3 regions of the Neoaquamicrobium sediminum genome follow, and region 1 is predicted to be linked to each of the others. Evidence: riboswitches for the same ligand, from Rfam matches in the RefSeq annotation. Region 1 holds a riboswitch; each other region holds the start of a gene.
What was found. A riboswitch is a leader RNA that binds a small molecule or an ion and turns the genes downstream of it on or off. The one in region 1 is predicted to bind cobalamin.
Positions count from the first base shown of each region.

Region 2: another riboswitch for cobalamin. It lies ahead of V1479_RS20395 (CbtB domain-containing protein); the one in region 1 lies ahead of V1479_RS00055 (TonB-dependent receptor domain-containing protein).
Region 3: another riboswitch for cobalamin. It lies ahead of V1479_RS20150 (aromatic ring-hydroxylating oxygenase subunit alpha); the one in region 1 lies ahead of V1479_RS00055 (TonB-dependent receptor domain-containing protein).

Region 1 is NZ_JAZHFV010000001.1:9,864-13,130, forward strand. It holds gene wecB (non-hydrolyzing UDP-N-acetylglucosamine 2-epimerase) at 1-789, shown strand, start outside; cobalamin riboswitch at 833-1,036, shown strand; gene V1479_RS00055 (TonB-dependent receptor domain-containing protein) at 1,216-3,075, shown strand; gene V1479_RS00060 (ABC transporter substrate-binding protein) at 3,090-3,267, shown strand, end outside.
Region 2 is NZ_JAZHFV010000006.1:754,678-757,944, forward strand. It holds gene cobW (cobalamin biosynthesis protein CobW) at 1-516, opposite strand, end outside; gene V1479_RS20390 (DUF1636 family protein) at 513-953, opposite strand; cobalamin riboswitch at 991-1,191, opposite strand; cobalamin riboswitch at 1,252-1,448, shown strand; gene V1479_RS20395 (CbtB domain-containing protein) at 1,480-1,656, shown strand; gene V1479_RS20400 (CbtA family protein) at 1,672-2,403, shown strand; gene cobU (bifunctional adenosylcobinamide kinase/adenosylcobinamide-phosphate guanylyltransferase) at 2,396-2,914, shown strand; gene cobO (cob(I)yrinic acid a,c-diamide adenosyltransferase) at 2,914-3,267, shown strand, end outside.
Region 3 is NZ_JAZHFV010000006.1:704,013-707,279, forward strand. It holds gene V1479_RS20140 (aldehyde dehydrogenase family protein) at 1-455, opposite strand, end outside; gene deoC (deoxyribose-phosphate aldolase) at 468-1,499, opposite strand; cobalamin riboswitch at 1,661-1,868, shown strand; gene V1479_RS20150 (aromatic ring-hydroxylating oxygenase subunit alpha) at 1,993-3,240, shown strand; gene V1479_RS20155 (FAD-binding oxidoreductase) at 3,260-3,267, shown strand, end outside.

The DNA.
Region 1 (3,267 bases):
GTAGGCCATGTCGAAGCAGGCCTGCGCACCCGCGACATCATGCGTCCGTGGCCAGAGGAGATGAACCGCAGCGTCATCGACGTGGTCGGACGCTGGCTCTTCGCGCCGACGCCGCAGGCGCGCCAAGCCTTGCTCGACGAACGGATCGACGCTTCGCGCATCGCCGTTACCGGCAACACCGTCATCGACGCGTTGCTGATGGCCTCCGATCTGATCGAGGGCGACGCGGCGAGGCAAAATGCGATCGCCTCGGATTTCACCTATCTCGATCCGGCCAAACGTCTCTTGCTGGTCACGGGGCATCGCCGCGAAAACTTCGGCGGTGGCCTGCGCCGCATGTGCGAGGCACTCGCGCGGCTGGCGAGGCGCGGCGACGTGCAGGTCGTCTATCCGGTCCATCTGAACGAGAACGTACAGCAGGCCGCACGCGAGACCCTGTCCGGCGTGGACGACGTCTTCCTGATCGATCCACTGGAATATCTGCCGTTCATCTACCTGATGCGTCGGTCGCACCTCATCATCACCGATTCCGGCGGCATCCAGGAGGAAGCGCCGTCGCTCGGCAAGCCTGTGCTCGTCACCCGCGACGTGACGGAGAGGCCAGAGGCAGTAGAAGCCGGCACCGCACGTTTGGTCGGAACAGATCCTGACGTCATCGTCCGTGAGGCGACCCATCTTCTCGATTCGCCCGAGGCGTACAGGCGTGTCAGCGAAATCACCAACCCCTACGGGGACGGCAAGGCCGCCCAGCGGATCCTCGAAGCGATCAGGATCGGCATTTCCCGTTGATCCAACGGCATCCAACTGCGTTGACGAGCGGCTTCGCACGCGATAGCACGATCTTGGAACTGGTTCCGCCGCGAGGCGGATGAAAATGGGAACGCGGTGCGGCCTTTGTGGGCCAATGCCGCGGCTGCCCCCGCAACTGTAACCGTTGAGCCAACTACCGGACATGCCACTGGCCTCGATCGGCCGGGAAGGTGGAAGGAGGCGATGACACGGGAGCCAGGAGACCTGCCGTTCCAGTCACCCAAGCCAGGATACGGGGTGTGTCCTAGCGCGGTCGTCCGTCGCGGTGACATCGAAAGTTGCCGCATGCCGGAAACGGCCGGGGTTCGATGTGCATTCGCCCGTCATAAGCCTCAAGCCTGAAACCGTCTGCGGTTCTGATGAAACCGGGGCGCGTAGCGCCCTTGCCTGGAAGCGGGGACAGACATGAGACAGTGGATTTTGACGGCAAGCGCGCTGGCGCTCGCATGTGGGGCGGCGCAGGGGCAGAGCGCGCTCGGTACGGACAACGACACGACCGTTCTGGACACGATCGTGGTAACGACGCCGTTGCGGCGCGAGACGCCGCTGATCCGTTCGACGTCGTCGGTGACGGTTGTCGACGAGGCGGAGATAGCAAGCTCGGCGGCGGCCGACTTGCCGTCGTTGCTCAAGCGCTACACCGGCGTTTCGATAACCAGCTACGGTGGCCAGGGCGCTTCATCCAACGTGCAGCTTCGGGGCATGTCCTCGACCCAGACGCTGGTGCTGGTCAACGGCGTGCGCACCGCAGCGGCAACAAGCGGCACCAGCTCGCTTTTCAATATTCCGCTGTCGGCGATCGAGCGTATCGAGATCGCCAAGGGGCCTCATTCTTCGCAATACGGCGCCGATGCGATGGGCGGCGTCATCAACATCATCACCAAGCGCGGCGGTGCCTGCGGTGACGGCCGCAATTTCTGCGGCAGCGTGACGGCGGGCGTCAGCCATCCGTGGGGTGCGCAGCTATCCGCAGACCTTCGTGGCGAGGTGGACGGCCTCGAATATTCGGTCGGCGGCGGCATCCTTGGCACGCGTGGCTACGACTTCACCCTGCCGACGACCTGGGGGCACGAACCCGATGATGACGGGTTCATGCAGGGCTCGTTCAATTTCTCGCTTTCCAAGCAGTTCGGCTGGGGCCGGCTCTATGCCGACGGTCTCTTCTCGCGTGGCCGCAGCCAGTATGACGCCACCGCTCCCGGCTTCAACGAGGTCGACACCACGACTTTCGCTGGCAAGGCCGGTGCAACCTTCGACCACACCGACGACTGGTCGTCGACGGTGGAATTTTCGAGCGGCGTAGACCTGAGCACGAATTTCCGTGACGGCGTGCCGGGCGAGGACGAATTTGACACGACCCGCTATGGCGTTCTTGCATCGACAGAAAAGAGCTTCACGACTGGACTGGTCGACCACACGCTGCTTGGCGGCTTCGAGGTCTATCGCGAAAGCGTCGACACCACCTTGCCGCTAGCCGTCACGGGCCGCACGCTTGCAGCCGGTTTCGCGCAATACTCGCTCGACTATGGCGCGCTTACCGTCGATAGCGGCATCCGCCACGACTACAACGAGCAGTTCGGTGATGCGACCACCTACAATATCGGCGCCAGCTACGAATTCGTGCCGGGCCTTGTCGGCCGCGCATCCTATGGTACGGGCTTCCGCGCCCCGACCTTCAACGACCTTTATTACCCTGGCTATTCCAATCCGGACCTGCGCCCGGAGAAGTCGCAGACCTACGAGGTCGGGCTAGCCTGGCAGCCGAACGCCGATACCAGCGTCGATCTCGTTTTCTACCAGACGTGGCTGCGTGACGCGATCGCCTCAATGCCGGCGACCTATATCCCGTTCAATGTCGCGCGTGCGCGCATCACCGGCTTCGAGGCATCTGTGTGGCACGCTTTCGACGAGCGCTGGAGCGGCAAGGTGACCCTCGACGTGCGCGATCCGGTCAATCTCGATAACGGGCTCCATATCCCCAACCGCGATCGCTTCAAGGCGGGCGCGGAGCTGAACTTCGCCGCCACCGACAAGCTCGACCTGTCGGCCAAGGTGCTCTACGTGGCCTCCAAGCACTCGAACGTGGCCAACACCACCAGGGCGCCGGACTATGTTACGGTCGATCTTTCCGCCAGCTATCGCTTCGATGAGAAGTCGACGATGAAGTTCTCGGTCGAGAACCTGTTCGATGAGACGTACGAGACTGTTGCGGGCTACCGCGCGCCGGGCCGGACGATCAATTTGAGCCTGACACGGCAATTCTGATCGGGAAACGCGCCGTGTTCATCGCCCGCGCCATAGTTGCCGTTTCCCTGACAATTGCTGCGGGGATATCGCCGGCGCGGGCGACCGACGCCGCACCAAGCCGCGTCGTCTCGATGAATGTCTGCACCGACCAGCTCGCCATGCTGCTGGCCGCGGAGGGGCAGCTCCACTCCGTTTCGCACCTTGCCGGCG
Region 2 (3,267 bases), on a different contig from region 1:
GAAGACTTCCTCTACCGGGTCTTCGTGGTCGATCGATTCGTCCGCGGCCCGCTGCTGTTCGAGCGCGTTGCGGTCGCCGGTCACCTCGCCCGCGGCAAGCGCGGGTCCGTCGACGACCGCCACCACGCTGTCCACCGTGACGCGGTTGCGCACGGCAGGCCACTGGAACGCCTGCACCAGCTGCTTGGGCAGGGCGAGGCCCGACGTCTCGATCAGTATGTGGTCGACCTGCGTGCCGCGCGACAGGATCTTGTCCAGAGCCGGCACGAAATCGTCGGCGACGGTGCAACAGATGCAGCCATTCGCCAGTTCGACGATGTCCTCCTCGGAGCAGTTCTCGACGCCGCAGCCGCGCAAAATTTCGCCGTCGATGCCAACATCGCCGAACTCGTTGACGATGACGGCGAGTTTCCTGCCGCCGGCATTCTCGATCAGGTTGCGGATAAGCGTGGTCTTGCCGGCGCCGAGAAAGCCGGTGATGACCGTGCAGGGGATGCGCTGGACCGAAGTGTTCATTTGAGATCCTGAAGGTTGGCTGCTGTGGGGACGCGGGCGATGAGGCCGCGCTTGAGCGCTTCGGGCCGATTGCGGAACGGCATGAAACCATCGGATGAGCCGGCAAAGAGCTCCGCGCCCGCAACGAGGTCTGCGGCGTTGTCGGTGTCGAGTTCACCGAAGATGTAGCTCCACGAGCCGGCGCGCAGCACGGCGGCGCTCAGGCCTCGCTTGCAGTTGCCGAGACAGGCGACCTGCCTGACGTCGACCGTGCTGTCTGCTGCGGCCTCGCGGGTGGCGTCGGCCAGCGCCGATCCGGGTCGTGGAAAGGTTTCGGCCGGCGTGCCTGGATAGCGGCAGGAACTGCAGACGATGATGGTGACCGCGGACGCGGTCTCGCTATCTGCCGAAGAGGCATCGAGGTCCGGCTTCAACTCGCCGGAAATTATGTCCGTCACATTGCGCTCCTTGCCCGGGAACACCCGCCGGGCGGTCAGGATTGGGTCTGCGACGGCAGGTCTCCTGGCTCACGGATCGCTGCTCCTGCCGCCTTCCCGAAGCACCCGCTTCAGTGGCATTCGACAGGAACTATCCGTCTACAGTTGCGGGGACAGCTACGGATTTGCCCGAAAGCGCACCGTATTCCCTCTTAGCCTGTCACCTCGCGGCGACAGGACCGTCGGCGTCCATTTAGGTCGCCCGAGGTAAGGCTGTCAACGCGGCTCGATTGAAGGTTGCGGCAGCCGATGATTGCGCTATGGTGAATACGTCGTCGGTTCCCGCAAGGGACCAGAGGGAATGCGGTGAGGGCCAACAGCGCCCGATTCCGCGGCTGCCCCCGCAACTGTAAGCGGAGAGCCTTTCCCCAAAAGCCACTGGAGCATTCGCTTCGGGAAGGCGGGGAAGGGCTGTGACCCGCGAGCCAGGAGACCTGCCGCCGGCCATCGAAACACGTTCCCTCGGGTGGAGGGGAAAGGACGAATCATGGCTACTTCATCTGGTGCAATTGCTGCGACATCGTCGCAGTCGCGCCTATTGCAACTCTCGCTCGCAGGTTTTCTAGGCCTTTTCATCACCGGCTTTGTGGGCTTCTCCCACATGGAGGTGGTGCACAATGCCGGCCACGACTACCGCCATTCGATGGCATTTCCCTGCCACTGAGACGAGAGTTAAGCCATGACCATTTTTCGTAACGTCGTGTTCGTCGCGGCGCTCGCCGGCCTGCTCGCAGGTCTCGTCATGACTGCCATGCAGGTTGCCTTCACGGTTCCCCTCATTCTCCAAGCCGAAGCCTATGAAGGCACCGGCGAAGAAGGTGCTGCGGCTGAAGAATCACACGATCACGGTGCAGCCGGGCACAGCCATGGCGACGAGGCCTGGATGCCCGCCGACGGGCTGGAACGAACCCTCTACACCGCCCTTGCAGCCATTGTGACCGGCATTGGCTTCAGCCTGCTGCTGGTTGTTGGATCCGAACTGGTTGGCGGGATCGCCGGCTGGCGGCAGGGACTATTCTGGGGGTTCGCTGGTTTCTCGGTGTTCACGCTTGCGCCCGGACTAGGCCTGCCGCCCGAACTGCCGGGCATGCCTGCCGCCGATCTCTTCGCGCGGCAGGCATGGTGGATCGGTGTCGTCATTGCCACGGCCGGTGGCCTCGCGCTTATCGCGCTGACGCGGTCGGCGGCGCTGGCGGCCCTGGGTGCCGTGCTGATCGTGCTGCCGCACGTCATCGGCGCTCCGCAGCCGGAGAGCCACGATACGCTGGTCCCGGCCCATCTCCACCACAGCTTTGTTGTGGCGGTGACCGTGACCAACCTCGTCTTCTGGCTGGCTCTCGGCGCCATGGTTGGCGTGCTGCGGCCGCGTTTCGCGCAGGGGCTCGGCGAGCCGCAAAGCAGCCTTGCCTGACCCGACTGGTACGCTGACTTTCGTCCTCGGCGGCGCGCGCTCGGGAAAGAGCCGCCACGCCGAGGAACTGCTGTCCGCAGAACCCACACCGTGGACCTATATCGCTACGGCGCAGGCCCTCGACGCGGAAATGGCGGAGCGGATCGCCCATCATCGCGCGCGCCGAGATTCTCGATGGCACACCGTCGATGCGCCACTGGACCTCGTCGACGCGCTGGAAGCGTTGCCCGGGGGTCGTCCGGTTCTTCTGGATTGCCTGACCCTGTGGCTGACGAATGTGATGCTGGCCGAGCGTGACGTCGAGGCCGAATCGCAGCGGCTGGCTGATGCCCTCGCCAGCCCGCATGGGCGCTGGGTTGTCGTCGCAAACGAGGTCGGGCTCGGCATCGTGCCGGACAACGCGCTTGCGCGCCGGTTTCGCGATGCTGCAGGTCGCCTCAACCAGATGGTTGCGGCGCGCGCTGATAGCGTGGTCTTCATGGTCGCCGGCCTGCCGATGAAAGTGAAGTGATGCGCGAGATCGACGAAAAGCAAGCCGAGCGCCACAAGGCCAAGATGGAGAAACGCAAGGCCGTGCAGGACGCCGAGGTCGCCGGCAAGACGGTCGAAAAGGGTCTTTTGGTCGTCAATACCGGGCCGGGCAAGGGCAAGTCGACTGCGGCGTTTGGCCTTGCCTTGCGCATGCTGGGACACGGTCGGCGGGTCGGTGTCGTGCAGTTTGTCAAGGGCGCATGGAAGACGGGCGAGACGCAGGCGCTCGAGCGCTTCGGAGACATGTTCGTCTGGCACGCGATGGGGGAGGGGTTCACCTGGGAGACGCAGGATCTCGCCCGCGACGTGGCCGCGGCCGAGCGCGCATGGGCG
Region 3 (3,267 bases), on a different contig from region 1:
TCCTTGCCCAGCGACTGCGCCCAGCCGGCATGATGGATGAAGTGGCGGACGGCCAGCGGCACGTCGATGTCGCGGCTTTCGCGGATCGGCTTGCCGTTGTCGAGCGATTCCAGCACGGCGAACAGCCGCGCATGGCGCTGCATGGCGCGACCGATGGCGTAGAGCACGCGCGCGCGCTCATAGCCGGAAGCGGCCTGCCACTTCGGCAACGCCTTGCGCGCGGCGGCCACAGCGGCGTCGATGTCGTCATGCCCCGCCTCGGCCAGGCTCGCCAGATGCTTGCCGGTGGCGGGCTCGGCCGTGTCGAACGTCTTGCCGCTCGCCGCCTTCTTCCACTGGCCGCCGATGAACAGGGACGCCGCGAAGTCGCGCGAGGCAAGCCACGCATCGGCTTCGTTGCGCGCCTCCGGGGCAGGGCCGTATTCCATGGCGTGATAGCGTTCGAGAATGTTCACGGTCGTTCCCCGTCAGGCCATGGCATGTCGATGGGCGGCCGAGTAGTGGCCGGTCAGGTGGTGTTCGAGCTGCCGCTCGATGTCGGTAAGCAGGCTCGACGCGCCGAAGCGGAAGAGGTCCGGTTCCAGCCAGCGGCGGCCGAGTTCTTCCTTCATCAGCACCAGCCAGTCCAGCGAGGCTTTGGCCGTGGAGATGCCGCCGGCAGGCTTGAAGCCGATCTTGAAGCCGGTGCGCTCCTCATAGGCTCGGATGGCGCGCGTCATGATGAGGCCGACCGGCAGGACGGCATTGACGCTTTCCTTGCCGGTCGAGGTCTTGATGAAGTCGGCACCCGCCATCATCGACACCATCGACGCGAGCATCACATTGCGCAGCGTCGACAATTCGCCGGTGCCGAGGATGACCTTCAGGTGCGCTTCCCCGCAGGCTTCGCGGAACTGCGCGACTTCGTTGTAAAGCACCTGCCACTTTGCGCCCAGAACCAGGCCGCGCGGGATGACCACGTCGATCTCGTCGGCCCCATCGGCGACCGACGCCCTGATTTCGGCGATCCGTGTTTCCAGCGGCGACAGCCCGTGCGGAAAGGCGGTGGAGACGGCGGCGACATGGATGCCGGTGCCTTCCAGCGCCTTGACCGCGGTCGCGACAAAGGGATGGTAGACGCAAACAGCCGCTGGCCGGATCACCGTTTCGCCCAGCCCGAGGCCGGCGACCAGATCGGCGCGCAGCGGGTTGCGCGCCTTGGCGCAGAGGCGGCGCACGCGCTCGTCGGTGTCGTTGCTGTTCAGCGTCGTCAGGTCCATCAGGCTGATTGAGCGGAGCAGCCATGCCGCCTGATTGTCGGCCTTGATCGAGCGGCGCTTGGTCAGCGTCGTCGCGCGACGCTCCAGTGCCGAGCGGTTCACATGCCGCATCTCTTCCAGCCAGCCCAGATCCAGCTTAATGCCGGGATTGCGCGGCAGGTCGGTATGCGCAGCCGCAGCCGCTGTCGGCAGCGTATGCAGGCTGGCGCCGGCAGCCTGTCGTGTCGAGGTGCTCGTCATGGCACTTTCTTTGTCCCGTTGGTCAAAGTTTATGCAGCTATCGCACGAATTCGAGCGAAACGAAACGGTGCGACGCAGCATGCCGCAGCGTTGTGAACCCTGTGTCGTCTTTGCGTCTGCACGGTGTCGCTTTCGCGTGTTTGCCGGCGATGCAGCCGTGGTTAGATGTGCGTGCCTGAGGTGCTGCTTCGTGTCGATCGAAGCGGAGAATTGGGAAGCCGGTCGAAATCCGGCGCTGCCCCCGCAACGGTAGCGGAGCTGAATGTCCCGACGGGAGACCACTGGACGACAATGTCCGGGAAGGTGTCGGGAAGGTCCTGCAAGGGACGGCTCCGGAGCCCGGAAACCAGCCTTCGGCATACGAAACCGACTGATCGCGGTGGGCGGTCAAGAGGCGAAGCGGCGCGGACAGGCCTGCATGGCCATGTCGCGGCTCCTCCTTCCCTCCATCACCACCAGTTCAGTCCTTGTGATGACGATGCGAGGACAGGACATGGATGCGCGCAACGAAATGCTGGGGCTGATCCGCAGCCGCAGATACGGCTATTCGCTGGAACAGCCCTTCTACACCGATCCCGAGTTCTTCCGGCTCGACATGGACCTGATCTGGTATCGCGACTGGCTATTCGTGGGCCACGATTGCGAACTGCCGAAGCCCGGCAGCTTCTTCACCGTTCAGGTTGGCCGGTATCCGGTCGTGCTGGTCCGCGATCGTGACGGGCAGATACGCGCCTTCCACAATTCCTGCCGGCATCGCGGCAGCCGCGTCTGCGCGGCCCAGAAGGGCCTCTCGGCGCGCCTCGTCTGCCCCTATCACCAGTGGACCTACGATCTCGACGGCAAGCTCCTGTTCGCACGCCAGATGGCGGATGATTTCGACCCGTCGCAGTTCTCGCTAAAGCCGGTCGCCTGTGAGAGCGCCGGCGGCTACGTCTTCATCTGCCTTGCGCCGGAGCCGGCCGACTTCGGGCCGTTCCGGGCCATGATGGAGCCCTATTTCCTGCCGCATCGGCTGGCCGATGCAAAGGTCGCCTACGAATCCACCATCATCGAAAAGGGCAACTGGAAGCTGGTCTGGGAGAACAACCGCGAGTGTTACCACTGCGCGGCCAACCATCCCGAGCTTTGCAAGACATTCCCGGAGGCCCCGACGGTGACGGGCGTCAACGGCGCCGAAAGCGACCCCGAGATGCTGGCGCATTGGGCGAAATGCGAGGCGGCCGGGCTGCCTTCGCGCTTCCGCATCGACGCGGGCGGCCAGTATCGCGCGACCCGCGCGCCGCTGCTGCGCGATGCGGTCAGCTACACGATGAGCGGCAAGCGCGCGGTGAACCGCAACCTTTCCGACACCGTCTCCACCGACCGCATCGGGTCGCTGCTGCTCTACCACTACCCGACGACATGGAACCACATTCTTGGCGACCACGCCGTTACCTTCCGCGTGCTGCCGATCAGCGCTACCGAGACCGCCGTCACCACCAAGTGGCTCGTGCACAAGGATGCGGTGGAAGGCATGGACTACGACCTTGCCGAATTGACCCATGTCTGGACCGAGACCAACGACCAGGACCGCAGGATCGTCGAGGAAAACGCCTTCGGCATCAACTCGCCCGCCTACGAACCCGGCCCCTATTCCGAGTTGCACGAGGGCGGCGTGATCCAGTTCGTCGAATGGTACGCCTCCTTCATCGAGCCGCGGCTGGCCGAGACGGAAACCCCGGCGCTCAGAAGCGTGGCGTGAGGCAACAGCGATGAACGCGATGACGGA